Regions from separate parts of the Methylophilus sp. YYY-1 genome, predicted to be linked through region 2. Evidence: predicted binding sites of a transcription regulator. Region 2 holds the regulator's gene; each other region holds the start of a gene.

Region 1 (8,151 bases), on a different contig from region 2:
TTCTTTACCGTAACCAATACGTTTGCCCAACATGATGGCACCAATCAAGGCAGCGATACCAGCGTTGATATGTACGACAGTACCACCAGCAAAGTCTTTGGCACCCAGCTCTGCCAGGTAACCACCGCCCCATACCATGTGTGCGATTGGGATGTAGGCAAAAGTCACCCACAATGCCGTGAACAACAATACAGCAGAGAACTTCATACGCTCAGCAAAACCACCAACAATCAACCCCGGTGTAATGGCAGCAAATGTCAGCTGGAAGGTTAAGAATACATACTCTGGAATCGTGCCAGACAAACTAGCAGGTGTAATACCCGCCAGAAACGCCTTGCTTAATCCACCGACAATCATGTTACCTTCGCTGAAAGCCATGCTGTAACCATACGCAGCCCACAATACAGAAATCATAGAGAAGACAACAAACACTTGCATCAGCACTGACAACATATTTTTCTGACGCACCAAACCGCCGTAGAACAACGCCAGGCCAGGAATCGTCATCAAAATCACCAGCACAGTGGCAACAATCATAAACGCGGTATTACCCACATCCAGCGTTGGGACTGGTGCTGCTTCAGCAGCAGGGGCAGCTTCGGCCGCTGCAGGCGCTTCGGCCGCAGGTGCCGCATCAGTAGAAACGGTTTCTTGTACTGTGATGGTTTCGGTCACAGTTTCTTCTGCATAACTGACTGGGCATGCCGCCAGACCCATCACGGCGACCAGCGATAATATGGAAAGAATTTTCTTCATAACAGAAGCCCTTTCTTATAGCGCATCCGGACCGGTTTCGCCGGTACGTATACGGTAAACTTGTTCCAAATCGAAGACAAAGACTTTGCCATCGCCGATTTTGCCTGTTGCGGCTGCTTTTTCAATCGCGTCTACGACCTGATCCAGCATGTCATCTTTGATCGCAACTTCGAGTTTAACTTTAGGCAAAAAATCTACGACATATTCAGCACCACGATACAACTCAGTGTGCCCTTTTTGACGGCCAAATCCTTTGACTTCAGTGACAGTGATGCCTTGTACGCCGATATTGGACAAAGCCTCACGCACCTCATCAAGCTTGAATGGCTTGATTATTGCGGATACAAATTTCATTTGCTTCTCCCGTTGTTAACTCTGGCAGGCACATGCCCGCCAGATCTAAAACTTGCTTACTTAGAATGTACGGCCTAATGTTAAAACAAAACGACCATCATTCAGGTTCTTAAATTGTGTTGATGGTGCTCCATTAAAGCTTGAGCCGCCATAGCCATTACGACCCCAATAACGAGAGTTGTCTGACTCAATCCAGTAGACCCCAGCATTCCAACCTTCAGTAGCACCAATTTTGAATGCTTTACTCAAACCAATCTTCCAGTCTGTGTAATCAGGATTAGTAGCGCCTGATGTAGATGCGCTAGGTGCTGAACCACCACCGATTGCAGAAAAGTCAGCATTAGGGTCTAGTTTACCAGCAACATTTAAACGTCCAACGTGAGCAATAAGCGTTAAATCCCACCAAGGCAATGGATACGCAGCATTCAACTCAAAGTAGGTAGATCCTTTAGTACTACCATCCCAGCCAGTATCTTTATCTGCACCGAACCAATCAGTTAAAGTGTAAGAAACTTTCGCACTAATCCAATCATATGAAAGACCTGCGTTGAATTCATATGTATCCCAACGACCACCCTTCGGAGTTTGACTTTTCAAAGTGCCATCTGGATTGTTATCACCTGTAAATTTATATTTCTTCCAAGAGCCACCTGGATAGAAATATCCATAAACACCAACGGTGTAACCCAGCTTCTCAACAACTGGGATAGAACCGTTGAACCCAGCATATAAATCAATCTCTGTGTTAGCATCCGGATAAGTGTTTGGTGTTACACCAGACCCCCATACCCCTGCATAAAAACCACTTGAATGAGTAATATCCATACCGCCTTGGGCAGTGGGCTTGTGCCATGATTGTGAAATACCGCGAAAGTAATAATCAGACACCAAAGCAACGTTACCAGTGGCAGTCCAGTCAGATTTGGCTTCTTCCTTGGCTTCTTCAGCTGCGTATGAAACTTGTGCAAATGACATTGCACTCAATACTGCTGTGAGCAAAATAGATTGACGCATTTATAGGTCCTCTCTCTGTGAAAATCTTGATCAAATTGTTGTAAACGAGAATGAAACAACATTGACCTAAAAGCAAGGCACGTGCCAACCCATATAAACATTAAAAATCAATATCTTAATTAAAATACTTAAATTAAATACTTACATTAGCAGCACAACAACATGTTTTTAATTGAAAACACATAAAAATCAACCATTTACACCCCTTTTTTCGAGGGCCTTACATGCTAGAATGTGACCCTAAGGAGAGCCTGCCATGCTATTTTCAAATGAAAAAATTAAAGAATTATCTTTTAAAATCAAACAACTAATTGATTCAAGCCCCATTTCAGAGCTTGAAACCAACTTGCATGCACTAATTCAGGGCATGCTCCCCAAAATGGAACTTGTTTCGCGCGAGGAATTTGATATTCAGGCCGCTTTGCTGGCACGCACGCAGCAACAATTAAAACAGCTTGAAGAAAAAATCAGCCAGCTAGAACAAGCCGACACCGCCAGAAAGTAAAATTTAATTTACAATTGCTAGCATTCTTTGGTGCGGGAGTGCTACATGAGTTTGGCCGTGTTATACAGTCGGGCCCTGAGTGGGATGGATGCACCAGAAGTGGTGGTAGAAGTGCATCTCGCCAATGGCCTGCCCAGCTTCACTATCGTCGGGCTGCCAGAAACCGAAGTGAAAGAGAGCAAAGACCGGGTTAGGGCGGCGATTCAAACCGCACAGTTTGAATTCCCGGCGCGGCGGATTACAGTTAACCTGGCACCGGCAGATCTGCCCAAAGAGGGTGGCCGTTACGATTTGCCGATTGCGCTTGGGATTCTGGCAGCCTCCGGGCAATTACCTAAACAAGCGCTGGCCAACTATGTCATCGCTGGTGAGCTGGCACTAACAGGCGAGTTAAGGCCGATACGCGGCGCCCTGGCGATGACTTACCAACTGATTCAGGGCCCGGCGCACAAAAGGGCGGCGATTTTGCCCCAGGAGAGTGCGCATGAGGCAAGCCTGGTTGAGGGATGTTCCATTTTTGCCGCGAATAGCCTGCTTGAAGTCTGTGCCCATCTGTCTGGCAAACAATCGCTGCCCCCTCACCCGCTGGTGCTGTCAGAATCCTCGTTAAGCTTTCCGGATTACTTCGAAGTCAAGGGTCAATTGCGCGCCAAGCGCGCCCTGGAAATTGCCGCGGCGGGCCAACATAGTTTATTGATGAGCGGCCCGCCAGGCACAGGCAAAAGCATGCTGGCGAACCGGTTTAATAGTATTCTGCCTGACATGACTACGCAGGAAGCGCTGGAAAGTGCGGCAATTTTGTCACTGACCGGCCAGTTTCCGGCCAGCCAATGGAAAAAGCGGCCATTCAGGGCGCCACATCACACCGCCTCTGCCGTGGCACTGGTGGGTGGTGGCAGTGTGCCCAGACCCGGAGAGATCAGCCTTGCCCATCACGGCGTGTTATTTTTGGATGAGCTGCCTGAGTTCGACAGGAAAGTGCTGGAGGTGCTCCGCGAGCCGCTGGAAAGTGGCAATATCACCATTTCTCGGGCAGCCAGACAAGCAACTTTCCCGGCCCAGTTTCAATTGCTTGCAGCGATGAATCCTTGTCCATGCGGCTATTACGGGCACTATAACCAACGCTGCCGCTGTACGCCTGAGCAAATTCTGCGCTATAAAAATAAACTTTCCGGCCCGCTGCTGGACAGGATAGACATGAATATTGATGTGCCATCACTCAAGCCAGAAGAGTTGTCACATGACCATCATGGTGAGCAGAGTACAGCCATTCGTGCGCGCGTGATTCAGGCGCGAGAGCGTCAACTGACCCGCCAACAGAAACCGAATGCAGCCTTGGGTGCGCTCGAAATTTCCACCCATTGCCAATTGGGTGAGCAGGCGAATCACTTACTGCAAATGGCGGTGCAAAAGTTTTCACTTTCTGCCCGCAGCTATCACCGCATCCTCAAGGTCGCCAGAACCATCGCTGACCTGGCCCAGGCCGAACACATTCTGGATAAGCATATTGCTGAGGCGCTACAATATCGGCGTCATGACTATTGAAAGCGTATTCCACATGCAACTTTATGATGCCAGTATCGCCCCGCTGATTCGTAACCTGCAAAATCTCGAGCACATTCTGCGGCAAGGGGAAGCCTATGCAGAACAGAAAAAAGTCGCACCAGAAGTGCTACTGAATAGCCGCTTGTATGTGGACATGTACCCATTAACCAAACAAGTGCAACTGGTGAGTGACATGAGCAAAGGGGCGGGTGGACGACTGGCTGGCATAGACATTCCGCAATATGCGGATGATGAAGCAAGTTTTGAACAGCTCTACGCCAGAATCACTAAGACAGTCGCGTTTCTCGAAGCCATCAAGCCTTCACAGCTGGAAGGCGCCGAACATAAAGAAGTGGTGTTAACCATACGTAAAGTGGATCTGACCTTCACCGGCTTGGATTATCTCGAAAAATGGGTCATGCCCAATGTGTATTTTCATGTCACCACGGCATACAACATTTTGCGCCATATTGGGGTGCCACTGGGCAAAACCGACTACCTGGGTCAAAAGCGTTGATGCCTCAAGGCCGTTTGCGCCAGTAGCCCGGTTGCTGGTCTGACTGCAACATGGCTTTACGGCGCAATGTCTCATAGGCTTCGCTGTCTGAAATTCCTTGGGCAGAGGCCATCGCTTTCGCCTGATTGTTCGCGGCAACCACCCAGTCAGGATTTTCCTGATAGCCCCGGTCTTGCATGCAATGTTCCAACACGCGTGACTGTCTAGCCGCTTTTTCCAGCTTCTGGAAGGGCAGTTGCTCTGGTAACGCGGCCGCTACCTTACTGGCAATCAAATCACACTCATTGATAGTATGAGCCAGCGCACTTTGCGCAGGTGCAGACGCTGGCAACTGCAGCGATTGCCAATACCAATACCCCACCGCCGCCAGCATGGCCATCAACACAACCCACATAAACCGACTCGCACGCATGCATCCGACTCCTTTTTGTTGTTCAACCCTGCCAATATTTTAAGCCAAACCGGCCGACAGCCCTTATAAAAGCTGGATTGGTTCATTAAAGCGTCATACAAGACCATTAACATAGATTTAAATGATCGCATGAACAAATTAATTCAAGAATGGAAACCTGATGACGTTAATACAAGTATACATAAACAGAACTAAAGGACGCCCCATGAAAGACTTGCAACAAGACGAGCCGCTGACTTATACCGCCAGCATGCCAGAATTGATGACGGCGCAGGACATTATGTATCTGGCTGAAGATATCACTGCAGACAGCAACATTCAGGCAATTTACAAACCTGCTGAGCTGACGCTGGAAGTTGTGTAAAACACACCGGCAGTTTGCCTCACACCTCCACGCAGTTCATAGCGTGGCATTGCATCGCATATCGCTTGCCCAGACACCCAACTGGTCCAGCCCTCAACTGATAGACACCCGCCTGACGTTTGCCTACAATAAAACTTCTCTTCAACCGGACGAGAAGGAGGCAACCATGTTTTTAGGCGCAGCAGGCATCTACACACTGATTGGCATCATCGTCGCAATTTGCCTGATATTGTATGTATTTGCAAAAAAGGTAAAGTAATCCGCATCAAGTAATAAAAAGCCCCAATGCGCATTGGGGCTTTTGTATTTTCATGAACTGCCTGTACTTTCTTATTGGATTAACTCCCGCCAGCTCTGTTTAGTACCGTAGCTGCCATTCGTTTTCTGCTGAAAAATTTCATTGGACTTGATGGTATTTTGCAAACCGAAAACCTGCTTGCTTAATGTCGCCTCAAAAGGGGTTGGATCATTACTGCCAGTGATTAATACATGTGGTACGCCATTGGCATCGTAGACAATATTGAAACCTACCGCAGGTGTGGTCATTTTCTCTGAAACAATACCACTTGCGACAACTGAACCGCCTTTTTTATAATTAAAATAGTTGAACCATCCATATCCGGCGCCACTACAAGCCTCACTACTAGGGACTAATGTCGGCATTAATAAAACGCCATTTAGCAATAGTGGATCAAGATTCACACGTTCGCCAGCTGGAAAATCTAACAACCATCCATATCCACTTGTATAACTCACCGGATTAGCAGTCACAGTCCTGTTTCCACCCAATATTTGCGTCACTAATTGACTGCGTCCAATTGCCGTTGTTTGACCGTTATCCTTAAACGTATACACTGAGTTCTGAGGCGTATTTGTAAGATCAGCAGGCTCCAAAAATTTTCCGGTACCTATCATTACCACAACATTTTTATCAATCTTGCCTAACTCAGGCTTAGTGGTGATTTTTTGAACATTGCCACCGCCATCACGCAAACTGGCAATTTTAGTCACTGCATTAGTGTTGATATTAAAGCGCCAAACGTTACCATTTAAATCACCTCCATATACACTCACCGCGGTATTGTTCTCAAACATCTGCTCAGTATAAGTAGAAATTTTTGCAAGGCCGCTAGGATTAGCTGCACTTCCCTCACCAGTAGAAAGTGTTTTTAACAATGCGCCAGTGTTTGCATCTAACACATACAAATATCCCCCACCATCCCCAATTGGATTGTTGGTGGCAAAGCTACCATCATTTAATTTTCGCGCATAAGTCCCATTGTTGTATCCAGAAGTTAACAAAACTACCCAGCGCCCATCTTGCATTTTTGTAATGATGGGATTGCCAAAACTGTAACCGAGATTACTATTTGCACCAGAAGCTTGTGCATAAAATTCCCACAACAAAACTGGCGATTCAGGACTTGTAACATCAATCGCAAAATATCCGCGCCCTCCACCATTTAATCCTGAAACGAGAATAGTTCGCCAAACTGCAGAGCTGCCAGAGCAACCTGAGATACATACATCAGCTACGACTGGATTACCATTCACGTAATTGGTGTGATAATTGGCACCATATTCTTTATCAGCAAGATTTGCTAGATTAGTAATGACTGGTGTAGGAATAAATGCCCACATTTCAGTACCATCATTCGCATTAAATGCGTGTAGCATCCCATCATTTGCGCCCACGTATACTGCTGGTGTACGGGTGGACGTGGCGCTTTTATAGGCTTTGTAGTTAGCATCAAGATAGCTCACATTAGAGCTTTTGAAATACACCGGCCTAGATTGGGAAATATCACCGAGAACCGCTTGCCGCTCTCGAAACAATCGATTTGCAGCCACTGTATTTGAGCTAGAGTCTTCATAGGTTTTATTCCCTGAAATGAAGTCAACTATCTTAGTCACTTTTGTCGCATCAGTGATTTTAGGATCTGAGGCAGGTAGGCCTTGCATTTGACTCAATGCTAAATATCCATTGTTCAGCGCAGTTTTATGCTCAACCGGCAAATTATCAGCTGTGAACAGCGCCAGAGAATTGTTGTAATTAAAGAATATCTTTCTCTGTCCTAGCTGATTCCGTAACTTTCCATTGCAACTACGCGCAATCTGCACATAACAAGAGGCCGGTTCGCTAAAGTTTAAAGCGGATCCTAATGAGCCTTGGGAGCCTTCACAAGTCGTTTGATCGGAGTTAGTGGTTTTACAGTAAAAATTACCATCTGGCGCAGCGTAGGAAGTAGCTGGCGGAGCACAAGTTTCAGCAGCTACATTCTCAATACACCAGATTGCGGCTTCAGAGGTTTGCAGGGAGGTTGTATTTACTGTTCGCGCCTCAAGGTTACCGGTCCATTTGACAGACTGGTAGCTTGCAACATACTGAAAGTTATCACCAGTGGTAGGTGCAAGACTACTAGCGGCGGCGGCGGCGCTGGAACCTTGAATGGATTTGATTTCAGAAAGCCCCTTTGCAAGTGACTCCCGCAACAATTTTGGATTACTGGCACTGTAGTAAGTGCCACCTGCATTGACAGCAGCATGCCAGAGATCATCAATGCGAGAACCGTTCTCAGCCAACGTTGGATCAGGCCAGTTTTTTGTACCACTCGTCAAATCCTTAAAGTCACCTATCGTCTGCGTTTTGTAATCATCACTATATAAAAGCGTCCCATCTATGC
Region 2 (8,151 bases):
AAAGTGGACTTTGGCGCCGCAAGCCGGGCACTGACTATACCGTATCACAGCAACAACGCTTTATTTAATTTGACCCAGCAGCTCAGCCTTTTTGGCGTCAAACTCAGCTTGAGTCAACACCCCCTTGCTGACCAAGGTATGCAGCTTCTCTAGTGTGGTAATAATCTCGTCCTGTGTGGCGGTTGGCGTGGCCGCGTTAGCCGGTTGTGCCATCGCCTGGGCCATATTTTGTGCCATCACCAGCCCTGCGCCCATGCCCGCGCCTACCCCTGCCATGCCACCTTCATTTTGCGCGGCTAACGGAATCGCATCAGCGACTTGGTATTGGGTATACCGATTCAAATCGCCCACCATATTCATACTGATACGTTTATCCAGCACAGCCTGAAGCTCTTCCGGAAGCGAGATGTTTTCCACTGCAAGATTGTCCAGAGTCAGACCGTAACGCGCAAATACAGGCGTCATTTGGGCATGCAAGGCTTGCGCCAGCTGGCCCTGGTTGGCGGCCATATCAATAAAAGGGAGTTTACTACTGGCAAACAGTTGTGTGAGTTCAGCGATCATCACATTACGTAGTTGACCATCCAGCTCTTCGACGGTGTAGACCCCTTGCGTGCCGCACACCTCTTTATAAAACAAAGCCGTATCGCTCAGGCGGTAGCTGTAGATGCCAAAAGCCCGCAATCTGACCATGCCAAACTCTGGATCACGCAGGGTAATCGGATTGGGGGTGCCCCATTTGCGGTCAAGTTGCAAACGATGGCTAAAGAAAATCACATCTGACTTGAATGGGGACTCGAATAGCTTGTCCCAATGCTGCAAATTGGTCAGTAGCGGCAAGTTTTTGGTGTTGAGGGTATGCAAACCAGGACCAAAGCTGTCGGCAATTTGACCTTCGTTCACAAACAATACGCTTTGCGAGTCCCTTACGGTTAACTGGGCGCCGTACTGAATCTCCATATCCATCATGGGGTAACGATAAGCGAGTACACCATGACCCTCTTCCGCCCACTGGATGACATCAACAAATTGTTTTTTTACAAAGTCAAAAATACCCACTCTGGCTCCCTGTTTGTTTTTATTTGACTGGACATGGTTAACGCAAAATTACTATACAATGCGAATCGACCAATTATTGTAAATATACTTCAAAATAGTGATCGTTGTATTGCTTCAGTTCGTTTATGAAAAGATTCGCGCATAGTGGATTACACTTGATGGCCAATTTACATGAGGTGGATCCAGGGTTGACCTTGATGACCCGTGTAGACGACTGTCGGCACTTTTGCCGAAAAGTGGTCAGTGATGCAGGATTGACTATTGTAGGCGAGAGCTTCTATGACTTTGGTCAGGGGCAGGGTGTGACTGGTGCGCTGGTCCTTGCGGAGTCCCACTTGACGATACACACGTGGCCGGAGTCGCGTTATGTGACTTTGGATGTGTTTGTCTGCAACTATCAAGAGGACAATTCAGACAAGGCGAGCCGCGTGTTTGAGGCAGTGATCGCTGCATTCTCTCCGGGGCATGTAGATCGTTTCGAGGTGCAACGAGCATAATCCTAAAATAAAAACGCCGGAGAAATCCGGCGTTTTTATTGTGTGTTGCTATGTTAACGCTGATGCAATGGTACGAATTCCCGACGCTCAGACCCCACATACAACTGGCGAGGACGGCCAATTTTCTGTTCGGGGTCGGCGTTCATTTCACACCATTGTGAAATCCAGCCTGCAGTGCGGGCCAGGGCAAAAATCGCCGTAAACATCGAATTGGGGATGCCCATGGCGCGCATGACGATGCCGCTGTAGAAGTCCACGTTTGGATACAGTTTGCGCGAAACGAAGTATTCGTCCTCAAGCGCAATTTTTTCCAGTTCCATTGCCAGTTTGAACATCGGGTCATCGTGCAGGCCCAGTTCATTGAGCACTTCATGGCAGGTTTTGCGCATGATAGAAGCGCGGGGGTCCATGTTGCGATAAACGCGGTGACCAAAGCCCATCAGGCGGAAGCTGTCGGTTTTGTCTTTGGCGCGTTTGATAAATTCGCCGATGCGGCTGACGTCGCCGATTTCTTCCAGCATGTTAAGTGTGGCTTCGTTGGCGCCACCGTGTGAGGGGCCCCATAGCGAGGCGATGCCGGCTGCGATGCAGGCAAACGGGTTGGCGCCGCTGGAGCCGACCAGACGCACGGTAGAGGTAGAAGCGTTTTGCTCGTGATCTGCGTGCAGAATCAGAATCCGCTCAAACGCACGGGCCAGAATCGGGTTGGGCACATAGTCTTCACAGGGCGTGGCGAACATCATGTGCATAAAGTTTTCGGCGTAGCCCAATTTGTTTTTGGGATACATGAATGGCTGGCCGATGTTGTACTTATAGCTCCAGGCGGCAATGGTGGGAACTTTGGCCAGCAGGCGCATGGCAGCCACTTTACGTGATTCCGGGTCGGACACATTGTTGTTGTCTGGATAGAAAGCCGCCATGGCGCCTACGACCGCGATCATGACCGCCATCGGGTGCGCATCGCGGCGGAACCCACGAAATACATTGCTCATCTGGTCGTGCAACATGGTGTGTTCGCTGATGGTGCTCACGAACTCCTCACGTTGATTGTTATCCGGCAGTTCGCCGTGCAGCAACAGGTGCGAGACCTCAAGGAAGTCACAGTTCTCGGCCAGTTGCTCAATCGGATAGCCACGGTAGTAAAGCAGCCCTTTTTCACCATCAATAAAGGTAATGCCAGATGTACACGATGCGGTAGACATGAAGCCAGGATCAAACGTGAAATAACCATGTTTGCCCAAGCTGCGGATATCAATCACATCCGTGCCCAGTGAGCCTTTTAGTACCGGTAGCTCAATTGCGCTACTATCGTTGTCAAATGTAATGGTCGCCTTGGTAGCCATAACGTACTCAGTCTTTAATCAAGTTGGTTAAATTATACGCAATCGTTTTGTTTTATCACCGCTTGTGCGGTGACTGTCGCGGAAAAGTTAAAAAAACAATCAAAAGCCTGCACCAGATGTAATCAAGTCACTGGTGCGTTTGCACTGCTTTTGGGAATCATTGCTACGCGTCGTTGCCGGTGCTTAGTTGGGGTAAACGGCACCCAGAATGCGTGGCCCCGCCGCGCCGGTGACCGCGGCCAAATTGCCTGGCAAATGATCTACACAGCGTTGCGCCAGCCAGGCAAAGGCGACCGCTTCCACCCAGTCCACGCCAACGCCCAATTGATCCGTCAGCTGTATGGACTGGCCAGACAGTGCCTGCAGTCTATTCAGCAAGGCCAGATTATGTGCACCACCCCCACAGACGTAGACTTCCTGAGCCCCTGGGCAGAATCGCGTCAGCGCATCGGTGATGCTCACTGCTGTTAACTCAAGCAAAGTACGCGCCACATTTTGTGCACTGTCGGGGTACTGAGGCAGCAGTTGCATTAACCAGGTGTCGTTAAACAGGTCGCGTCCCGTACTTTTAGGTGTGGCCAGTGCAAAATAAGGATCGGCCAGCATGGCATTGAGCAAGTCTGGATTAATTTTCCCGCCAGCTGCCCAGTGCCCGCCCGCATCATAGGGCTGGCCTGTGTGTTGCTGCGTCCAGGCATCCATGAGCAGGTTGCCGGGTCCCGAGTCAAAGCCTGTGACTTGTCCGTGTGCTGGCAGATCACTCAAGTTGGCAATGCCGCCGATATTAATGATGACGCGATGCCTGTCTGCACTCGTAAACACCGCCTGGTGAAAGGCCGGCACTAACGGTGCACCTTGGCCGCCAGCGGCAATATCGCGACTTCTGAAGTCGCCAATGACCGTGATCCCTGTTAATTCTGCCAAGCGGGCATGGTTGCCCAATTGTATAGTGTATGCCAGTGTCGGACAGTGCCGGATGGTCTGGCCATGGCAACCGATGGCTGTCACGGCCTCGGCACGGATGTCGGCGAGCTTAAGCAGTTGCTTGACGGCTTGCGCGTAGAGTTCTGCGAGCTGGTTAGCAACCACTGCGGCCTCGTGTAACTCGTTATTGGCGGGCGTGTGCAAGGCCAGTAGACGCTGTTTAAGCGCGTCAGGGTAGGGCAGAAAATAGGTGGCCGTTTGTGTCAGTTGCTCGCCCCGTTGCGAGGTGAGCACGGCATCCACCCCGTCCAGGCTGGTACCGGACATCAGTCCAATAAACAAACGTGGCTGGGAGCGATCGGCAGAAACTTGCATGGGTGTCATTTTAACACTGCTCCAGCCGCGCTTACAGAAATGCATGGGATTACGTTAAAATAGCTGTTTTACTTATTTGAGACGGTGCCATCAGTGCGCATCGTTGTATTTGACGGATACCCGCATGACCGATACCAAACAACCCTCATCTGAAGTGCCAGCATTGAGCCCAGAAATTGCCAAGGCGTTGGCCATTATCAAGCGTGGCGCAGATGAGTTACTGATAGAGCAGGAGCTGGTCGAGAAACTGAAAACAGGCAAGCCGTTACGTGTGAAAGCAGGCTTTGACCCTACCGCGCCCGACTTGCACCTGGGTCATACCGTCCTCATTAATAAATTGCGCCAGTTGCAGGACCTGGGCCATCAGATTTTATTCCTGATCGGTGACTTTACCGGCATGATTGGTGACCCGACTGGCAAAAGCGCCACCCGTCCACCCTTAACCGTGGAGCAGGTCAAGGCCAACGCCGATACCTATGCTGCACAAGTCTTCAAAATTCTGGATCCCACCAAAACCGAGATTGTCTTTAACTCCAACTGGTTAAGTGAACTTGGCGCGGCGGGGATGATTAAACTGGCTGCCAGCCATACCGTGGCCCGCATGCTGGAGCGCGATGACTTCTCCAAACGCTTCAAGGGTAATCAACCGATTGCGATTCACGAGTTTCTGTACCCGTTACTGCAAGGATATGATTCGGTCGCCCTGCAAGCGGATCTTGAGCTCGGTGGTACCGACCAGAAGTTTAACCTGCTCATGGGGCGTGAGTTGCAAAAGCAGGCCGGCCAGTCGCAGCAATGTGTGCTGATGATGCCGTTGCTGGAAGGGTTGGATGGCGTCAATAAAATGTCTAAATCACTCGGTAACTACATTGGCATTAGCGAGGCGCCAGAGACTATTTTTGCCAAGATCATGTCGATTTCAGATGAACTGATGTGGCGCTATATTGATTTGCTGTCTTTTGCGACGCTGGAAACCATTGCCGAATGGAAGGCGCAAGTCGCCAGCGGTGAAAATCCCCGCAATATCAAGGTCGGCTTTGCCCAAGAAATTGTGGCGCGTTTCCATGGTCAAGCCGCGGCTGAAAAAGCCTTGCAGGACTTCCAGACCCGTGCCAAAGGCGGCATCCCGGATGACGTGCCCGAAGTTGAAGTGACCATTGAAGGCGAGAGCATCGGCATTAGCCAATTGTTGAAACAGGCGGGCCTGGTCGAAAGCACCAGTGAAGCCATGCGCGCAGTGCAGCAAGGCGGCGTCAAGCTCGACAGCGTCAAGGTGGATGATAAGAATCTGCCTTTGACAAAAGGTGTGACAGTGATCGCACAGGTGGGTAAACGTAAATTTGCCAAGATCACAATCAGGTGATTTGAGCTGAGAAACAAAAAAGGCCGCATCTGCGGCCTTTTTTGTTTAGAGCGTTTTGCGCAAGTTCGCGGGAGGAATATTCAGGGACTCGCGATATTTGGCTATGGTACGGCGGGCAACGACGATACCTTGTTGTGCCAGTGTGTCGGTGATCTGGTTGTCCGACAAAGGCTTTTTCGGGTTTTCTTCGGCCACCATTTGCTTGATCAAGGCGCGGATAGCGGTGGCAGAGCAGGAGCCGCCTGCATCTGTGGCCACCGAGCTGCCAAAGAAGTATTTGAGTTCATAGACGCCACGCGGTGTGAGCATATACTTATGTGTGGTGACGCGGGAAACTGTGCTTTCATGCAAGTCGAGTTCTTCGGCGATTTCACGAAGCACCAGTGGCCGCATGGCAATTTCACCATGTTCAAAGAAGTTGCGCTGGCGATCTACAATGGCTTGTGACACGCGCAAAATGGTCGAGAAGCGCTGCTGGATATTTTTAATCATCCACTTGGCTTCCTGCATCTGGCTTTGCAGGTATTGGCCTGAACTCTCGCGGTTGCGCTTGAGGATGTCCGCATACATCTGGTTGATGCGCAGTTTGGGGATCACGCCATCATTTAAAGAGGCGACCCAAATGCCCTTGATTTTTTTAACCACCACATCGTGCTGGATAAAGTGATCGTGACTAAAGCTGGAAAACTCGCTGCCGGGTCTGGGGTTTTGCTGGCGGATCAGGTGCTGCGCCGCCTTGAGTACCGCTTCATCGCAACCAAGCACCTTGCGCAGTTTGACAAAGTCTTTGTTGGCAAGCAGCGCCAGGTGGTCTTTGGCAATGGCAATGGCGGTTTGCAAGTGTGGCGTTTCTTGCGGCAAACGCGTCAGTTGCAAGAGCAGGCACTCGCGTAAATCGCGCGCACCTACGCCTACAGGGTCCAGATTCTGGATCAGCTTGAGGGCGGTTTCCAGTTCCAGCAGCTCGACCTCAAGTTCGAGTGGCAAGTGCTCCACAATCTCCTGCAGATCTTGCTCCAGATAGCCATCATCAGTGATGCTATCCAGTAGCAGTTTGACCAGGCTCATGTCACGTTGCGATAAATGTGCCAGTTGTATCTGATCAATCAGATGCTCGCGCAAACTGATGCTGGTGGTTTCCTGTCTGGAAAAGTCACTGTCTTCGTCTTCCTGATGATTGCGTCCGGCTTCGTCCCAGTTGCTGGTGCTGCCAAACTCTTCATAATCATCTTCAAACTCTGGCGGCGTGAATTCCTCGTTTAAATTGGGCAGGTCGCTCTCGCTCCCGCCCAGCTCATCGTGCAAGTCTTCACGCAGACTTTCTGCCGGTGCGGTGATCTCTTGCTGCGTTGCCATGTCAAACGAGCTGGCATCTGTCGGCTCAGCTTCTACAGTGGGGGGAGGCGGTGTGTTATCTTCAAACTCGCCTTCTTCACCGTCTGACATTTCCAGTAACGGGTTTTCCTGCAGGATGGTTTCCAGTTCCTGGTTCAGTTCCAGCGTGGAAAGTTGCAGCAAACGGATCGATTGCTGCAGCTGCGGCGTCAGCGCCAGATTTTGCGAAATACGTAATTGCAGGTTCTGTTTCATGACGGATTACAGCCTAAAATTCTTGCCCAGATACACTTCACGCACACCTTCATTCTGAATGATTTCATCGGGCGTGCCTGCTGCAAACACAGCGCCTTCATTGACAATATAAGCGCGGTCACAGATATCCAGCGTTTCGCGCACATTGTGGTCGGTGATTAAAATACCAATATTCTGACTGCTCAGGTAGCGGATGATTTTCTGGATTTCGATCACCGCAATCGGATCAATCCCGGCGAACGGTTCATCCAGCAAAATAAATTTAGGGTCAGTGGCCAGGCAGCGCGCAATTTCAACGCGTCGACGTTCGCCACCAGACAAGCTGACGGCCTGACTGTTGCGGATGTGCTGGATATGCAATTGATCCAGCAAGGATTCAAGCCTCGCCTCACGTTGCTCTTCCGTATAGGGACGGGTTTCAAGAATGGCGAGGATGTTGTCGGTTACGCTGAGCTTGCGGAAAATGGATGCTTCTTGGGGCAGATAAGCCAAGCCCATGCGCGCGCGCTCATGCATGGGCGCGCGGCTCACGTCGGCGCCATTCAGCGTAATGTTGCCTTCATCCAGCGCAACCAACCCGACAATCATGTAAAAGCTGGTGGTTTTGCCTGCCCCGTTGGGACCCAGCAAGCCGATCACTTCGCCACTGCGTAACTCAAGCGTCGTGTTTTTGACGACGGTACGGCCCTGATAGGTTTTTTTCAGGCGGTTAACCTGCAAATGGTTCTGATCTGCTGCCATGGTTTCCATCTTTATGCTTACTCTTTGCCTTGCTCACCAGTGTTTTCGGCAGGGGCAGGTTCGACCTTGAGTTGCAAGGAGCGATTCATCCGTAACCCCTGTTGAGAGGTTGGCTTGTTGTCAATGACAGGCGGTGTGGTTTTATTTTTAGGCTGTATGGTGGCCTTGACGCGGCTGCCAGCCGTCCCGTTCGGGTTGGCTTTGGTGCCGCCAATCACCTCGGCATACTCGGCGTTAGCGTCGTAGCTGATATAGTCCC
Region 3 (8,151 bases), on a different contig from region 2:
GCCCATTGAGGCCACACTCAAACAGCTGTTGCAACGCTTGAGCGTCTAGCCTAAGGCACCAAACTCAGGTGATGCCCCAGTCTGTGCTTTTTGGTCGCCAGATAGTCGGCATTGGCTGGATTACTTGCGATTTCTAACGGCGTCACGGCCTCCACTACGATGCCCAGCCGGGTGAGCGCGCGCGACTTATCCGGGTTGTTACTCAGTAACTCAATCGACTTCACCTCAAAATGCTGCAGCATACTGGCGGCATCATCATATGCTCGCTGGTCTACAGGCAGGCCCAGGGCGAGGTTTGCCGCCACCGTATCCAAGCCGGTGTCTTGCAAATCATAGGCCTGCACCTTGTTGCTGATGCCGATGCCGCGCCCTTCATGTCCGCGCAGATACAGAATAATGCCATTGCCACGCGCCTGAATCAGTTGCTGCGAGCGTTTGAACTGTTCGCCGCAATCGCAGCGCTGTGAGCCAAACACATCCCCGGTCAGGCATTCAGAGTGCACGCGGGTCAGCACTCTGGCTTGACCGCTGACCTCGCCGAGCACCAGTGCGATCTGCTCCTGCCCGCTGTGCATATCAACAAACGCGTGTAAACGATATTGCCCATACTCTGTCGGTAAGTGAGCACTGGCTTTCCAGCGCAGGCTGCCACTTTCCATGGCTGCTGTTTGCACCGAGGCAAGCTTATTTAAGCGCATTGATCGCTCCCATTTTAATCAGTTTGGCACGCAACACATTGCGGCTCAAGCCCAGCAGCTTGGCGGTTTGCACCTGATTATGGTGGCAATGCTGATAGGCGGCACGTACCAGCGTGTCTTCCACATAGTCATAAAGCTGCGCTTTGCCCGTTTCAAACAACTGCTGCAGCGACGCCTCCAGCGAGTCAGTATCTGCTTCGCTGGGCAAGGCCTGCAGTGTCGCTTTGGGTCGGTGTAGCGAGATTGAGGACAAATGTAAATCCTCACTGCGCACGACATTGTTGCGGCAAATTAGCAAGGAGTGATGAATCACATTTTCAAGTTCGCGGATATTGCCTGGCCAGCTATGTTGCAATAATTTTTGCTTGGCCGAGTCATCGAGGCGGATGGTGGCGTAGCCCAACCGGCGTGTATATTCGCCAACAAAATAATCTGCCAGTGGCAAAATATCGCCGGGCCGGTTGCGCAGGGTTGGCAGCTCCAGGTGCGCAACGCGTAAACGGTAGAATAAATCCTCCCTGAAGTTACCAGCCAGCACGGCCTCTTCCAGGCGTACGTTGGTCGCTGCAATCAGCCGCACATCAATCGGGGTTGGTTTGCGCGCGCCTAGCCGTACGACCTCCCGCTCTTGTAGTACACGTAACAGCTTCACCTGGAGACTCAGCGGCAAATCACCGATCTCATCCAGAAACAGCGTGCCGCCATTGGCCTCTTCAAACCAGCCGGCTTTGGCGGTGACCGCCCCGGTAAACGCGCCTTTTTCATGGCCGAACAATTCACTTTCGACCAGTGTTTCCGAGAACGCCCCGCAATTCACCGCGACAAATGGTTTGGATTTTCGGTAACTCAAGGCATGCACATGGCGAGCAATGAGCTCCTTACCGGTGCCGGTTTCGCCAATAATCAAGACATTGGCGTCACTAGGGGCAATTTGCTTAATGCGATTAAGCAAGGCGATCGACTTCGGATCTTCAAACACCTGCGCGGTCGCTCGAATCGATGTCGACATGGCCCGCGAGTTCGGCATGGTTAACAGACGCTGTTGCTCAAACTGCGTGTCGTGTTCAGTCGTATAAAAATCGTTTGCTAATAGATTTGCCATCGTGAGGATCTCACTGTCTTTCCATAGAGTTAAGCCCAGATACAGTAATCCAGGCTGCAATTTCGTGCCAATAAGTAATGGCGCTATTCATATTCTTTAAAGTTATAAATAAATCTCTCATTAGAAATAATGATTTAATTACCCGTCTGAATTAGCAGAATGCATGCCAATCAGGCCGAGGTCGTGCTACCGCAGGCATGAGATGACGGGTTAAAACAATAAATGCCATCAAATCATGGGGTTAAGAAAAGGAGGACTTGTGGTTGCTTATTGCTGCGTGAGGTATGCAAATGGCACTGCTCTACATCCGCCTGCTGAAATCGATGCAGGGTGCTGCAAACGCAGCAGCACTGCTGAACAAGTTGCTGATTTTGCAGCAATCAAAAAAATAATTTTTTTAAGTGATTGAATTAAAAGTATTTTATTTGTGGCATGGACTTTGCACTTTTCAAGCTGTTATTTCTTTTGAATGGGTTGTAAAGGGTAGTCGATGCAAATATTCTGGTTTTTACCCACGCATGGCGATCAACGGTATCTTGGCAGCAGCCAGGGCGCCAGACCGGCCACGTTTTCTTATCTGAAACAGATTGCCCAGGCGGCTGACCGGCTGGGCTATGGCGGTGTGCTGGTGCCGTCTGGCCGCTCTTGCGAAGATGCCTGGGTCATTTCTTCGGCACTGATCAATGAAACCAGCCAGCTCAAGTTTTTAGTCGCCACACGGCCTGGGTTTATTTCACCGGTGGTGTCAGCGCGCATGGCCTCGACGCTGGACCGTATCTCGGGCGGGCGGCTGCTGATTAATGTGGTGGCGGGCGGTGATCCGGCCGAACAGCAAGCCGAGGGTAGCTTTCTCGATCATGATGCGCGGTATGCGGAGGCTGAGGAGTTCTTGTCTATCTGGCGCTCGGTACTGAGCGAGCAGCGCGTGGATTTTGAAGGCGATTATTTACGCGTCAAAGGCGCCAGCCTGCCAACCGGTAGCTTGCAGAAACCTTATCCGCCACTGTTTATCGGCGGCGCTTCCGAGGCCGCCATCAAACTCAGCAGTGAGCATATTGATGTGCATTTAACCTGGGGTGAACCGCCCGCAGCGGTGGCCGAAAAAATCAAGGTGATCCGCGCGGCGGCGGCAGCCAAAGGTCGGCAGATCCGGTTTGGTATCCGCTTGCACGTGATTGTGCGTGAAACCAGCGAGCAAGCCTGGCAGGCCGCCGACACGCTGATTTCGCAGGTCACCGATGACACGATCGCAGCAGCACAGGCCGCAGTGGCCAATTTTGATTCTGTCGCACAAAAACGCATGACGGCTTTGCATCATGGCCGTCGTGACCAGCTCGAAGTCTCGCCTAATCTGTGGGCTGGTGTCGGCCTGGTGCGCGGCGGTGCCGGCACTGCGCTGGTGGGCAATCCGCAAGAAGTGGCTGACCGCATTAAAGAGTATCAGGCGCTGGGCATTGATTATTTTATTTTCTCAGGCTACCCACATCTGGAGGAGGCTTACCGTGTCGCTGAATTATTGTTCCCCCTTTTGCCGCTACAGCAACAGGCCCCGCAGGAGGTCAGCATTACGACCAATCTCACCGGCCCGTTTGGCGCAGCCCAATCTGTTAAGCATGCTGCGTAGGGAGGAAGATGACATTGGCTCTGAATTTACGCCCGCCCGCCGCTGAAGCGGAGCATGGCATTTTGTTTCACGGCACACCGCAACAGCGTGCCGATCAACTTTGTGACTATTTGGCACTCACTGCGGTTGAGCGTGATGTCGCAGGAGGGACGCCCTATCAGCAGCGGCAGGCGGTAAGGGATAGCAGCTTGCTCAGCTTGTGGATTCCACAACAAGCCGGTGGCTTGGGGGCCAATTGGGCGCAGACCTACCGCATCATCCGCCAGATTGCACGCGTTGACAGTTCGATTGCACAGGTGTTTGCGTTCCAGTTTTTGATGCTGGCGTCTATCCGTTTATATGGCAGCGAGACGCAGTGGCAGCATTATTTCAAGCTCACTGCGCACCAGAACCTGTGGTGGGGCAATGCCTTGAATCCGCTGGATCAGCGCACCGTGGCAAGCAAGGTGGCCGGTGGTTATGTGTTCAGCGGGCAAAAAAGTTTTTGCTCCGGCTCCATGGATTCTGACTTCTTGATTGTCTCCGCCATTGAAGAAGGCAGCGGCAAATTTCTGGTGGCCGCGGTGCCGACCAGTCGCGCAGGGATCACGCTCAAGGGTGATTGGGACAACATCGGCCAGCGCCAGACCGACAGTGGCAGTGCAGAATTTAACCAGCTCAATGTGGAAGACCATGAGTTGCTCATGCAGCCTGGTCCGCTCAGTTCGTCGTTTGCCAGTCTGCGTTCGTTGGTGGCCCAGCTGATTTTTACCAATATCTACCTGGGTATTGCCGAAGGGGCGCTGGCCGAGGGTGCCAAATATACCCGTGGCAGCAGCCGGGTCTGGTCTGCTTCGTTGGCAAACAGCGTGTATGAGGATCCTTATACCTTGCTGCATTACGGCGAGTTTTGGGCAGGATTACATGCATCATCGGTGCTGGCCGACCATGCTGCCGAATTGCTCGATGCGGCCTGGCAGCAAGGACTGTCACTCGATGACGCACAACGCGGAGAAGTGGCGCTGGCGGTGTTTTCGGCCAAAGTGCAGGCGACCCGTGCCGGGCTGGATGTGACCACGCGTATTTTTGAGGTGGCGGGCGCCCGTGCGACCACAGCCAAGCTGCGCATGGACCGTTTCTGGCGGAATTTGCGTGTGTATACCTTGCATGACCCGGTGGATTACAAATTCAAGGAGTTAGGCGAGTGGGCGCTGAATGGGCAGTATCCCACCCCTAGCTTTTACTCATAGGAAACACATGATCCATAGCTACGCGGGCGAATAACGGCGTTGCGCGGTACTCAAAATCCCCATGTACGACATGTACATTCCGGTTTCTGCGTGCCGTGCGCCTTGGTCTTCATCCCGCTCGCGCATTGCTTAAGTGTTTCCATCACTAAAGAATAGATATGAAACAAAAAATTATTGATTTACGTAACCGTCCTGCGTTTTTGCATGACTTTTTTGGCGCCACGCCCAACACGCCTGCCTATGAGACGGCCAAATGGCTGAATCAGCGCGTGGGTTCGCTGGAGCCCGAGCATTTCCGCCGCTCGTACACCGTTGAGGGCTATTTGCAGGAAATAGACGACGCTGGCATTGATATTGCAGTGGTGGTCGGCCGTGAAACGCCAGACCTGACCATTGATGACCAGCAGATTGCCGATCTGGTCAAACACAGCGCCAAGCTGGTGGGGTTGGGCTCGGTGGATATTGAAAGTCGCGGCGTGGACAGTACCTTGGCCGCGATTGAAAAAGCCATACACCATTATGGCTTTAAAGCCATCAATATCGAGCCGGGCTTTGGCAAGCCTGCGCGGCAGGTGGATGATCCGCTGTTTGACCCGGTGTATGACGCGTGCCAGCAGTATGGCGTGCCGGTCTGCGTGATGTCGGGCCCGACCACGCCGGATCTTGATTATGCGCACCCGAATGCGGTGGCACGGCTGGCGCGCAAATATCCCCAATTGAACATTATTTGTTTTCACGGCTATTACCCGTTTGTGAACGAGATTGTCGGTGCCGCCTTCCGCTACCCCAATCTGTACCTGGTGCCGGATATGTACATTTTCCAGCCCGGCGCCGAGCTGTATGTGCAGGCCGCCAACCAGTTTCTGGGCGACCAGTTACTGTTTGGCACCTCTTATCCGTTCCGCCCCATGAAACAAACCATCGCTGATTTTGCGGCACTGGGCTTCAAGGATGCCGTGCTCGAAAAGGTGTTTTATCAAAATGCGGCCAGGGTACTGAATCTCAGCCTGGCCGCGTGAGTAAAAGGACTGTGTATGTTAGAAAAAAACCAACCATTTGATTCGGTCGCTAGCGCCATTCAAGCCATCGCCAACGGCGAATTCGTGATTGTGGTCGATGATACCGACCGCGAAAACGAAGGTGACCTGATTATCGCCGCCGAAAAAATCACCACCGAAAAAATGGCCTTCCTGGTCAAACACAGCAGTGGTCTGGTCTGCGTCGGTATGCCCGCACAACGTTTGCAAGCACTGGACTTGCCACAAATGGTGACACACAACGCCGACCCGTTCCGTACTGCGTTTACGGTCAGCGTCGATTACAAATATGGCACCACCAGTGGCATTTCAGCAGCGGATCGTGCCCTAACCCTGCGCAAGCTGGCGGATCCCACCACTCAGGCCGATGATTTTCACCGCCCCGGCCATATCTTTCCGCTACGTGCCCGCCGTGGTGGCGTGCTCGAGCGGCCTGGCCATACCGAAGCCGCGCATGACCTCGCCGCCATGGCTGGCCTGCAGCCAGTCGGCGTGTTATGCGAAATCGTCAATGACGATGGCAGCATGGCCAGACGACCCGACTTATTCAAGTTTGCCAGCGTACACGGCCTTAAAATCATCAGCATTGCCGATATGAAAGCCTATCGTGCGCGCGACCTCAACTACGCGTTGCCGGGCTTGCAGTCGATTCCACGCCAGCAAAGCCGACTGCTGGATGCAGCCATGGTCTACAGCGGTTAACTGCGGATACCGGCTAGCCTTGCGCCCAACCTTGTGTTGGGCTTTTTCATGGCCTGGCCGGGGGTGTAGCTTGACCGGAGATGAGGTGGCCGTATTGTTTGTGAGCGCCGCAGACGCGTTTTAGGCTTGTCGATTGTCTGGCTTAATATTAAAATGAGAATTATTATCATTTATGTATTAAGCAGTCATGGCAGACTCTTCACAGTTACCGGTCACGCATTGGTATCAGGCGCATCATCATTGGTTGTGTTGCTGGCTGAATAAAAAAGTCGGTTGTACACACCACGCCGCAGACCTGGCCCAGGATACCTTTGTCAAACTGTTGCTAAAACAGGAGGCGTTACAGCATGTCTATACGCCACGTATCTATCTGTTGCAGATCGCCAAAGGCTTGATGATAGACCAGTGGCGACGTCAGGCCCTGGAACAAAGTTACCTCAATGCGCTGAGTCAGGAGGAGCCTGCCTGCATCTCCCAGGAACAGCAGGCCATGATTACCGAAGCCCTGCTGGAAGTGGATGCGATGCTGAGCCGGTTAAACCCCAAGGCCAAAGCCGCATTTTTGCTGGCGCAGATCCACGGCTTCCAATACCAGGAAATTGCAGACAGGCTGGCAGTCTCTGAGCGCATGGTCAAAAAATATATGGCAACTGCCATGATGCATTGCTTGATGTTGCGCCGGCAATGGCAAGATGAAAGACAGGCCTCATGAAGTCATCAGCCGTTAAGGTGGCGATGTCGCCGGTAGAACAGTTGGCGCTGCAGCAAGCGGCAGAATGGTTTGCCGTACTCAGTGATGACGCCCCCGAGGCGTCTGAGCGGCAGGCCTGGCAAGCGTGGCTAACTGCGCACCCAGCCCACCAACGGGCTTGGACAGAGGTGGAGGCGATTAATGCCGCCTTCTCCAATCTCAATGCTGTGGCAAGCAAGTCGGCCTCGCATCAGGCCTTGTTGCATTCCAGTGGGCGCAGGCAGGCGTTAAAAATGCTCGGCCTGGCGGGCGTCACTTACTTGGGCGTGAGCCTGTTGCATCGCTACAGCCCCTGGCAAGATTGGCTGACAACGCTCACTGCCAGCGCCATCACCTACCGTACGCCAGCAGGCAGAACGCATCGCGTGCTATTGGCGGACCAAGGCAAACTTTGGCTCAATACCGACACCCAGGTGCGCGTCACCTATGGCTGGATGTTGCGGCGCATCACGCTGGAATACGGCGAGATACTGCTGCAATCTGGCCATGACCCGCAAGCTCGGCCCTTGGTCGTTGATACGCAGCATGGGCGCTTGACGGCCCTGGGGACGCGTTTTACCGTCTGCCAGAAGGACACGCGTAGCTTGCTCGCCGTGTATGAGGGGCGGGTGGCGATTACGCCATCACAAGGCACTGCCATCACGTTGAGTGCCGGTCAGCAGGCCTATTTTGACCGGTATGGCGTCGGTGCAATAGAGGCCGCACTTCCTGCCCGTGAAGCCTGGACCCGTGGCATCCTGATTGCGGACAATCAATCGCTCAAAGACTTTATTGCCGAGCTGGCACGCTATCATTCAACCAGGCTATCGGTGGCCCCCGATATTGCCCATTTACGCTTGATGGGCGCATACCCGTTTGCCAACGTGCCGCTGGTGCTGCAGGAAATTACCCATAGTTTGGGCATTCGCCAGCACACCGACGCGCAAGGCAATATTCAATTGCTCCCTGCTTCTTGAGCGCCTGTCATTGGCTTTGCTATCAGGCGCGCGCGAAATTTTTGTATTTTTT
Region 4 (8,151 bases), on a different contig from region 2:
CACAAAGGGCAATGTCCCTTCAAAACCATTCGCAGCAAATACGGCCCCGAGTGGCTGGCATGCTTTTGCCGGGTTCACGGTCAACGCTTCGCGGGCAAAGTTTTTCTCTTTGTACTCTTGCGTTTTGGCGTATTCGACCTGCTTTTTCACTTCATCGGCAGGCACGGCAAATTCAAAATTCTTTTTCTTGTTGGCGAACATTTCCGTATATTCGGGTTCGCGAAACAGTTCAAAATGGTCTAAAACCTTATCAGCATTCTGGCTCATGTTCAGTTCTCCTCTTAAGCCGCTTGTTGCCATGGCGCTTTGGTCAAGCCCCATACCGGGTTGTTAATCGCCATGTCCATGTCACGGGCAAAAATCGCAAAGCCGTCATAGCCGTGGTAAGGGCCGGAATAATCCCAGCTGTGCATTTGACGGAAAGGCACGCCCATTTTCTGGAACACGTATTTTTCCTTGATGCCGGAACCGACCAGATCTGGTTGCACGGCTTCCACAAACTTCTCAAACTCGTAGCCGGTCACATCGTCATAGATCAGGGTGCCGTCCTTAACATAGTGAGTGGTACGCTGATAGTCATCGTTGTGGCCAAACTCGTAGCCGGTACCCACCACTTCCATGCCCAAATCCTCATAGGCACCAATCACGTGACGGGGACGCAGGCCACCGACAAACAGCATGACTTTTTTGCCTTGCAGGCGTGGTTTGTACTTGGCAATCACGGCATCGGTCAGTGCCTTGTATTTGGCAATGACCTGCTCTGTTTTCTCCTTGATACTGTCATCAAAGAAGCTGGCAATCTTGCGCAGGGATTCTTCGATTTTGGACGGGCCAAAAAAGTTGTACTCTACCCATGGAATCCCGTACTTCTCTTCCATGTGGCGGCTGATGTAGTTCATCGAGCGGTAGCAGTGCAGGATGTTGAGCTTGGCCTTGGGCGTGTTTTCCAGCTCGGCAATCGAGCCGTCACCGGACCATTGGGCGATCACGCGCAGGCCCATTTCTTCGAGCAGGATGCGGCTGGACCAGGCATCGCCACCGATGTTGTAGTCACCAATAATGGCCACGTCATACGGGCTGGACTCGAATTTGTTTTTGTCAGGGTCGGTTTTGTCAAACACAAAGTCGCGCACGGCGTCGTTGGCAATGTGGTGACCCAGCGATTGCGACACGCCACGGAAGCCTTCGCAACGTACAGGCACAATCACCTTGCCTTCGTACTCTTTGGCTTTTTTCTTGGACACGGCTTCGATGTCGTCGCCAATCAGACCAATCGGGCACTCGGACTGCACGGTAATCCCCTTGTTGAGGGGGAACAATACCTGAATTTCGTCAATGATTTTTTCCAGCTTTTTGTCACCGCCAAACACGATGTCTTTTTCCTGGAAGTCAGAGGTAAACTGCATGGTGCCGAAGGTGTCGATACCGGTGGTACCGATGTAGTAGTTACGGCGTGACGCCCAGGAATACTGGCCGCAACCGACCGGGCCATGCGAGATATGCACCATGTCTTTAATCGGGCCCCATACCACGCCTTTGGAACCGGCGTAGGCACAACCACGGATGGTCATTACCCCTGGCAGTGATTTGATGTTGGATTTCACATCACACTCGGATTTGCCTTCTTCATACACATTCAAATGTTTTGCACGTTTTTTGGCGGACTTTTCAGGATAGGCTTTTAACACCTCCTGAATCAGCTCGGCGCCGTTGACTTTTGTTTCAGCAGTCGCACTCATCGTTGTCTCCTATGTTCGACTAAAAACCAGTGATAAAAAGAAACTTTTCAAAAATTGTTGAAATTGCCCGGAAGTAACCTCCTCAACTTTTGAAACCGTCTCTGGAGGGGTTGGCAAGGGGCAAAGCCCCCTGCCAAAGACTGATTAAGCTGCAGTCGCCGCTTTACCAATCAGTGTTTCATCCTCTTTCTTCATGATGCCGAAGTCCATCAACAGGTCTTCCAGCTCATCCATGGTGATCGGGGTCGGGATGGTACCGTTACCGGCGTTGGCGTGAACTTTCTGCGCCAGTTGACGATATTCCTCAGCTTGCTTGGAGTCCGGGGCGTATTCCAGCACGGTCATACGACGCAACTCGGCGTGCTGCACCACGTTGTCACGTGGCACAAAGTGGATCAGCTTGGTACCCAGTTTGCCTGCCAGGGCTTCTGCCAGTTCCAGTTCCTTGTCAGTCTGGCGCTCGTTACATACCAGTCCACCCAAACGTACGCCGCCGGAGTTGGCGTATTTCAGGATGCCTTTGGAAATGTTGTTGGCGGCATACATCGCCATCATTTCGCCGGACATGACGATGTAGATTTCCTGTGCCTTGTTTTCACGAATCGGCATGGCGAAACCACCACACACCACGTCACCCAATACGTCGTAGGAGACATAATCCACGCCGTCATAGGCGCCGTTTTCCTCGAGGAAGTTGATCGAAGTAATCACACCGCGACCTGCGCAACCCACGCCAGGTTCTGGACCACCGGATTCCACGCAACGGATGTCGCGGTAACCGATTTTCATCACATCTTCGATTTCCAGATCCTCGACAGAACCGGCTTCGGCAGCCAGAGATAACACGGTGTCCTGTGCTTTTGCGTGCAGAATCAGGCGGGTGGAGTCGGCTTTAGGGTCGCAACCGACGATGAGGATTTTCTGACCCATTTCGGCCAACGCAGCCAGCGTGTTTTGAGAAGTGGTGGACTTGCCGATGCCACCTTTGCCATAAAATGCAATTTGACGTAATGCAGCCATAATGAAGCTCCTTAGGTTTAAATGAAAAATTCGTCGCTATACGCAGCCATCTTCCGATTCCGAATCGCAACCTAATCACTTTTCTTATCAGGCGATGGAGGGTGTCGGCCATGTAGCCTGTGTATCGCAAGGAGCGTGCCAACCCAAAATTATCAAATCAAGTGATTGTTTTATATGCGTTTTTGTTAAAAACGACCGCCATCCACCCCGCTTTTTAACACTGTCGCAAACCCGACAAAAGCCCTCGCCCTGCGTGGGGTATGAAACAAAGACCTCCATGCGCAAAACGCGGTGCCATGCCAGACTATTTTTGATATGTACAGGCCGCCAGGCCGCATGCAGACTGGTTCTATGCCATTTGCGACAAAGCCTTGCGTGTGGTTGGTACAACACTTGCTGAACCCGGCTTATCTGTCCCTAACCCGCGAGACTGTGATGAGCACCACATTGCCCCCTATCAACCCGACACTGGATACCAGCCGCCACAAAGCGATTCCACAGATCCAGAGCAATCCACACTTTGCACAAATCGGTGGTGTGGAAGGCATCAACCGGCTGGTAGAACGCTTTTACTTTCATATGAATAGCCAGCCGCAAGCCATGGCCATTCGCGGCATGCATGCGGCCGACTTGACAGAAACCAAAGCCGTGCTGGTGCTGTTTTTAGCCGAATGGCTGGGCGGCCCCAAGGTGTATAGCAGCCGACACGGGCATCCGCGCTTGCGACAGCGGCATGCCATGTTTGGCATAGGCACGGCAGAACGCGATGCCTGGATGTTATGCATGCGGCTGGCCATGCAAGACGAGATCACGCAGCCTGCGCTCAGACAACAACTGGAGCAGGCTTTTTTCAAGACCGCGGACTTTATCCGCAACCAGCAGACTTGAGCGTGCAAAACACGGCCTGTGTGCTGTGTCGCCCACGCGCTTGAATCGGATGGACTTTCAATTTATCAAGGAGAACTGTTGTATGACTACCATGGAAACCACCATTTTCGGCAAACTCAATGCTGAACACCGTTTGCAAAACCCGGTGTTTAAAGATGCCACCAAAGTGCCGGGCCGCTTTGGTTTTCGCGGCGAGCTGGCCATCAAATTTGCCGCCCAACTGGCCGATGAAGCTCGTCCGCCAGAAATCACCTGCGACCAGGTGATGGCCTATGCGCAGGAAGGCGAAAGCGGCATGCCGTTTTTTACCGGTTACCTGTTGTCATTTGGCTATCTGGAACTGCTGGTAGAGGCCCTCAAAGACGTGTTGTTGCCGGAAGGCAAATACATCGTGTTCTGCAACAACATCGACCTGCTGAAGAAATACACGGTCAAGATGAACGGCAGCACGTTTTATGTCCTGCCGATAGACGAAGCCACGGTGTATAACGAGTTGCTGGAACTGTTGCGTCTGGAAAAAAATGACCTGAAAAAACTGGATACTGGTGCCAAGCTGGATGCAGTGATTGCCAAGGCCATGAGTTTTAGCGCCAATTATCCGGAAATCACTTATGAAGAAGGCCTGCAATTGATGGGGCCAGTACGCAACCCGAATGAAAACCGTCCGGTTTAAGGCTGCATCTCGCTGGCATGCAGGCGGAAGACAGCCCGCAAGACTGGTACAGCACCAACCTGGTCGGTCTTCCGGCCGGATTGCTGGGCTCGGTCGCGTTTAACCGTCACCCGCAGCCCCTGCATATTGCCGGAGCACGCGAGACCCACAGCGGGCTGTTTCGTTTGCTGCACGCCAGCCACAACGCCGAAGAGGCCGCCGACAGGTTTGCCCACTATATGGCCATCGCCTTTGATTTGCAGCGACCAGCCGCAGCACAAGGCCCGCGCCGTTTCAGACCCAGCTACCTCAAATTGCTGGAGGGCTGGGGCTTTGATGCCAACAGCCCGCAGGGGGCGGTGCTCAAGGGCTGGGTGGAAAGTCGTTTTGGCCTCACGCCCAGCTTCCACCGCGCACCGCTGAGGCATTTCCCCTCCCCGGCCTGGGTCACCTATCTGGAAGAGAAGTTTTGCAGCCGCTTTCATAACTACAGCATCCATATGCAGCTTGATTTGTTATACGAGTATTGTCAGTTTGTGATTGCGCGTTTTGGCTTGCCGACCTCGCACCCCACACTGACCCTGTGGCGCGGCGTGAACCTCAACGAAGAACCGACCGTGGGGCAACATGGGCTGCGTGCCGGGCTGTGCAGGCTGCGGCTTAACAATCTGGTGTCATTTACCCGCAACCGCGAGCGCGCCGACGAGTTTGGTGACTGGATATTGCAGGTGGAAGTGCCGCTGGTCAAACTGTTACTGTTTCCCGGCTTTCTGCAACACAGCCCACTGTGCGGCGAGGAAGAAGTCATCGCGCTGGGTGGCGAATACGAGGTCATGGCCCGCTATGCCTGACCTCATGCAACGTGCGCTGGGCGCATATCTGGGCATGGCGGTCGGCGATGCGCTGGGCGCGCCAGTGGAGTTTATGACTGCCAGAGAAATCGCCAGCCGAGGCCAGCATCGCGACATGACAGGCGGTGGCTGGCTCAAGCTCAAACCCGGTCAGATTACCGACGACACCGAAATGTCGCTGTGTCTGGGCCGCGCCTGGCTAAGCCACAATGGCTGGCATGCCGAAACGGCCGCCCGCGGCTTTGCCGACTGGCTAAAAAGCCACCCGATAGATGTTGGTAACACCTGCCGTCGCGGCATCCGCCGCTTTTTGCTTCATGGTACGCTGCAAGGCCCGGCTTCAGAAGCCGAAGGCGGCAATGGTGCGGCCATGCGCATGGCACCCATTGCCATCGCCACCTATCACCTACCAGACCAGTTTGAAAAAATCACGCTGGCACAAGCGCGCCTCACTCATCACCACCCATTGTCCGATGCCGCCTGCCTGACGCTGGGCAGCATGGCGCATGCACTGTTCAATGGCCAGGGTGGTGCGGCCTGCCGCTTGCTGGCGGCAGCACTGGTCAAACAGTACCCTGCATTCAAATTCGACCCCTATCCGGGCAGGGCCAGCGGCTATATTGTTGACACGATGCAAACCGTGCTGCATTTTTTTCTCAACACTGACAATTTTGAAGACTGCCTGATTGGCACCGTCAACCAGGGTGAAGATGCCGACACTACCGGCGCCATTGTTGGCATGCTGGCGGGTGCCCGCTATGGCAGTCAGGCCATCCCCGAACGCTGGCTGCAGGCTCTGCCGCTGGCCATCCGCCAGGAAATCGAACAACAAGTCCCCGCACTCTTGCAAGGAGGTCTAGATGAGCACCATATTGTTTTATGAAAAACCCGGTTGCAGCAACAACAGTCGGCAAAAAGCCCAACTGGCTGCGGCCGGACACATGGTGATTGCCAAAAATCTGCTCACCGAGCCTTGGACACGTGAGCGCCTGCTGCAATTCTTTGGCTCATTGCCGGTGCACGCCTGGTTTAATCCGGCCGCCCCCAAAATCAGGGATGGCGAGATAGATCCGGCCACCCTGGATGCCGACACCGCATTGGCCATGCTGCGCGCCGAACCACTGCTGATCCGGCGGCCACTCATCGAGGTTGACGGTCAGCGCATGACTGGCTTTGACGCCAGTACTCTATCTGTTTGGTTGGGACAGCCCATCTTGGTCAACACTGCGTCGCAGAGTTGCCTGCGGCACCATCCCTCTTAGCGTTGATGACTGCACTAAAACAGCATCAACATATTTCTAAAGTGATAGGCCTTAATCCCCAGACACCGACGGGATTTTATGGATGCTCAAATCCGCGCCATCAAACTCTGACTCGGCATCCAGGCGGATACCTACTATTTTCTTTAATGCGCCGTAAACGATGGTTCCGCCCACTAGCGCGATCACTACACCCAATCCAGTACCTGCCAACTGGCTCATCAGGCTGACACCGCCCATGCCACCAAGACTGGTCGCACCGAAGATACCTGCCGCGATACCGCCCCAGGCACCACACAAGCCGTGCAACGGCCAGACACCAAGCACATCATCGATTTTGAAGCGTGTTTGCGTGAGGGTGAATGCCCAGACAAACAAGGTGCCAGCGACTGCGCCAGTGACCAGTGCGCCGAGTGGGTGCATGACATCAGAACCGGCACAGACGGCCACCAGACCAGCCAGCGGGCCATTATGCACAAAGCCCGGGTCATTTTTACCAAGCAGCAATGCGGCCAGCGTGCCGCCCACCAGCGCCATCAGTGAATTGACCGCTACCAGGCCGGAAATGCCTTGTATGGATTGGGCGGACATGACGTTAAAACCGAACCAGCCTACAGTGAGTATCCATGCACCCAAGGCGAGGAATGGAATATTGGAAGGTGGATAGGCATGCAAACGGCCATCTTTGGTATAGCGACCATTACGTGCGCCCAGCAGTATCACCGCAGGCAAGGCAATCCAGCCGCCCATGGCATGCACGACCACCGAACCGGCAAAATCATGGAAGTTGGCGCCAAAACTGGCCTTGAGCCAATCCTGAAACCCAAAATGAGCGTTCCAGGCAATGCCTTCAAAAAACGGATAAACAAAGCCAACCAGCAAAAATGTTGCTGCCAGTTGCGGGTTGAATTTGGCGCGCTCAGCAATGCCGCCAGAAATAATGGCAGGAATCGCAGCGGCAAAGGTGAGCAAGAAGAAGAACTTGACCAGACCGTAACCGTTTTGCACGGTCAGTGTTCCGGCACCATTGAAAAAGTGGATGCCGTAAGCAATGCCATAGCCAATAAAAAAATAGGCAATGGTAGACACACAAAAATCCACCATAATTTTAACCAGGGCATTCACCTGATTTTTTTGACGTACTGTGCCGACCTCCAAAAAGGCAAAACCGGCATGCATTGCCAAGACCATGATGGCCCCCAGCAATACAAACAGGACGTCATTAGCTGTCACTAATGATTCCATTTCGCTCTCCGAATTCAATAATTATTGATTGGCGTTTTGTTTGAAAGACACGCCTTTTTAAAATGCGCAGGTTTCAAGCAAATATCAGGCCATTTTTAAGTGATTGATTTTAAAAGGAGTGGAGTTTGGGCACCGGCAAAAACGCCCCAAAATAACTCAATCAAAAGTGCATTGCACATTATTGGTGCAAATTAGGGCATATTTAAACAAAAGTACTTAAAGATGCTCAAATGCTGATGAATGAGGCATGCCATGCGAACTCATCGAGAGTTTGCGTCAACAAAACACGGATAAAGCGGTGGATAACCGTATCGTCGTATGCCAATACGGAGGAGGGACAGACTTATATGATCTCGACCGGTTGCAATTGCTTGAGCATTTCGACCGCATCAGGATGCGCAGACCAGAAATAGTAAAATTCACGCACCGCGTTTAAAAATAGGTGACGGGTATTTTTGAGATTAAATAGCGGCAGGGTTGCGTCAGCGGTGATGCGG

Evidence for each region. The regulator sigma-54, encoded in region 2, starts transcription at its own class of promoters, with help from an activator protein. The targets are predictions, from matches to a motif close to TGGCACNNTTCCTGCT.
Region 1: a site for sigma-54 is predicted at 2,196-2,211, ahead of GOC95_RS12955 (TorF family putative porin). Genes of this name have one in related genera too.
Region 3: a site for sigma-54 is predicted at 2,240-2,255, ahead of ssuD (FMNH2-dependent alkanesulfonate monooxygenase). Genes of this name have one in related genera too.
Region 4: a site for sigma-54 is predicted at 2,885-2,900, ahead of nifH (nitrogenase iron protein). Genes of this name have one in related genera too.

The regions. Positions count from the first base shown of each region.
Region 1 is NZ_WOVG01000004.1:298,864-307,014, reverse strand. Features, by position in the region: gene amt (ammonium transporter) at 1-756, opposite strand, end outside; gene glnK (P-II family nitrogen regulator) at 772-1,110, opposite strand; gene GOC95_RS12955 (TorF family putative porin) at 1,171-2,124, opposite strand; gene GOC95_RS12950 (accessory factor UbiK family protein) at 2,381-2,629, shown strand; gene GOC95_RS12945 (YifB family Mg chelatase-like AAA ATPase) at 2,675-4,174, shown strand; gene GOC95_RS12940 (DUF1993 domain-containing protein) at 4,188-4,691, shown strand; gene GOC95_RS12935 (hypothetical protein) at 4,696-5,103, opposite strand; gene GOC95_RS12930 (hypothetical protein) at 5,309-5,467, shown strand; gene GOC95_RS12925 (hypothetical protein) at 5,511-5,726, shown strand; gene GOC95_RS12920 (PilC/PilY family type IV pilus protein) at 5,798-8,151, opposite strand, start outside.
Region 2 is NZ_WOVG01000002.1:82,064-90,214, forward strand. Features, by position in the region: gene GOC95_RS06985 (DUF4178 domain-containing protein) at 1-48, opposite strand, end outside; gene GOC95_RS06990 (SPFH domain-containing protein) at 61-1,059, opposite strand; gene speD (adenosylmethionine decarboxylase) at 1,185-1,556, shown strand; gene gltA (citrate synthase) at 1,610-2,899, opposite strand; gene GOC95_RS07005 (anhydro-N-acetylmuramic acid kinase) at 3,083-4,198, opposite strand; gene tyrS (tyrosine--tRNA ligase) at 4,323-5,561, shown strand; gene GOC95_RS07015 (RNA polymerase factor sigma-54) at 5,607-7,151, opposite strand; gene lptB (LPS export ABC transporter ATP-binding protein) at 7,158-7,901, opposite strand; gene lptA (lipopolysaccharide transport periplasmic protein LptA) at 7,910-8,151, opposite strand, start outside.
Region 3 is NZ_WOVG01000004.1:18,640-26,790, reverse strand. Features, by position in the region: gene GOC95_RS11710 (hypothetical protein) at 1-49, shown strand, start outside; gene ribA (GTP cyclohydrolase II) at 51-659, opposite strand; gene GOC95_RS11700 (sigma-54 dependent transcriptional regulator) at 685-1,725, opposite strand; gene ssuD (FMNH2-dependent alkanesulfonate monooxygenase) at 2,291-3,424, shown strand; gene GOC95_RS11690 (acyl-CoA dehydrogenase family protein) at 3,433-4,653, shown strand; gene GOC95_RS11685 (amidohydrolase family protein) at 4,812-5,672, shown strand; gene ribB (3,4-dihydroxy-2-butanone-4-phosphate synthase) at 5,688-6,392, shown strand; gene GOC95_RS11675 (sigma-70 family RNA polymerase sigma factor) at 6,580-7,104, shown strand; gene GOC95_RS11670 (FecR domain-containing protein) at 7,101-8,099, shown strand.
Region 4 is NZ_WOVG01000003.1:400,938-409,088, forward strand. Features, by position in the region: gene nifK (nitrogenase molybdenum-iron protein subunit beta) at 1-267, opposite strand, end outside; gene nifD (nitrogenase molybdenum-iron protein alpha chain) at 282-1,739, opposite strand; gene nifH (nitrogenase iron protein) at 1,884-2,759, opposite strand; gene GOC95_RS11005 (group II truncated hemoglobin) at 3,111-3,647, shown strand; gene GOC95_RS11010 (hypothetical protein) at 3,730-4,320, shown strand; gene GOC95_RS11015 (NAD(+)--dinitrogen-reductase ADP-D-ribosyltransferase) at 4,338-5,150, shown strand; gene draG (ADP-ribosyl-[dinitrogen reductase] hydrolase) at 5,155-6,033, shown strand; gene GOC95_RS11025 (ArsC/Spx/MgsR family protein) at 6,011-6,412, shown strand; gene GOC95_RS11030 (ammonium transporter) at 6,464-7,654, opposite strand; gene GOC95_RS11035 (hypothetical protein) at 7,998-8,151, opposite strand, start outside.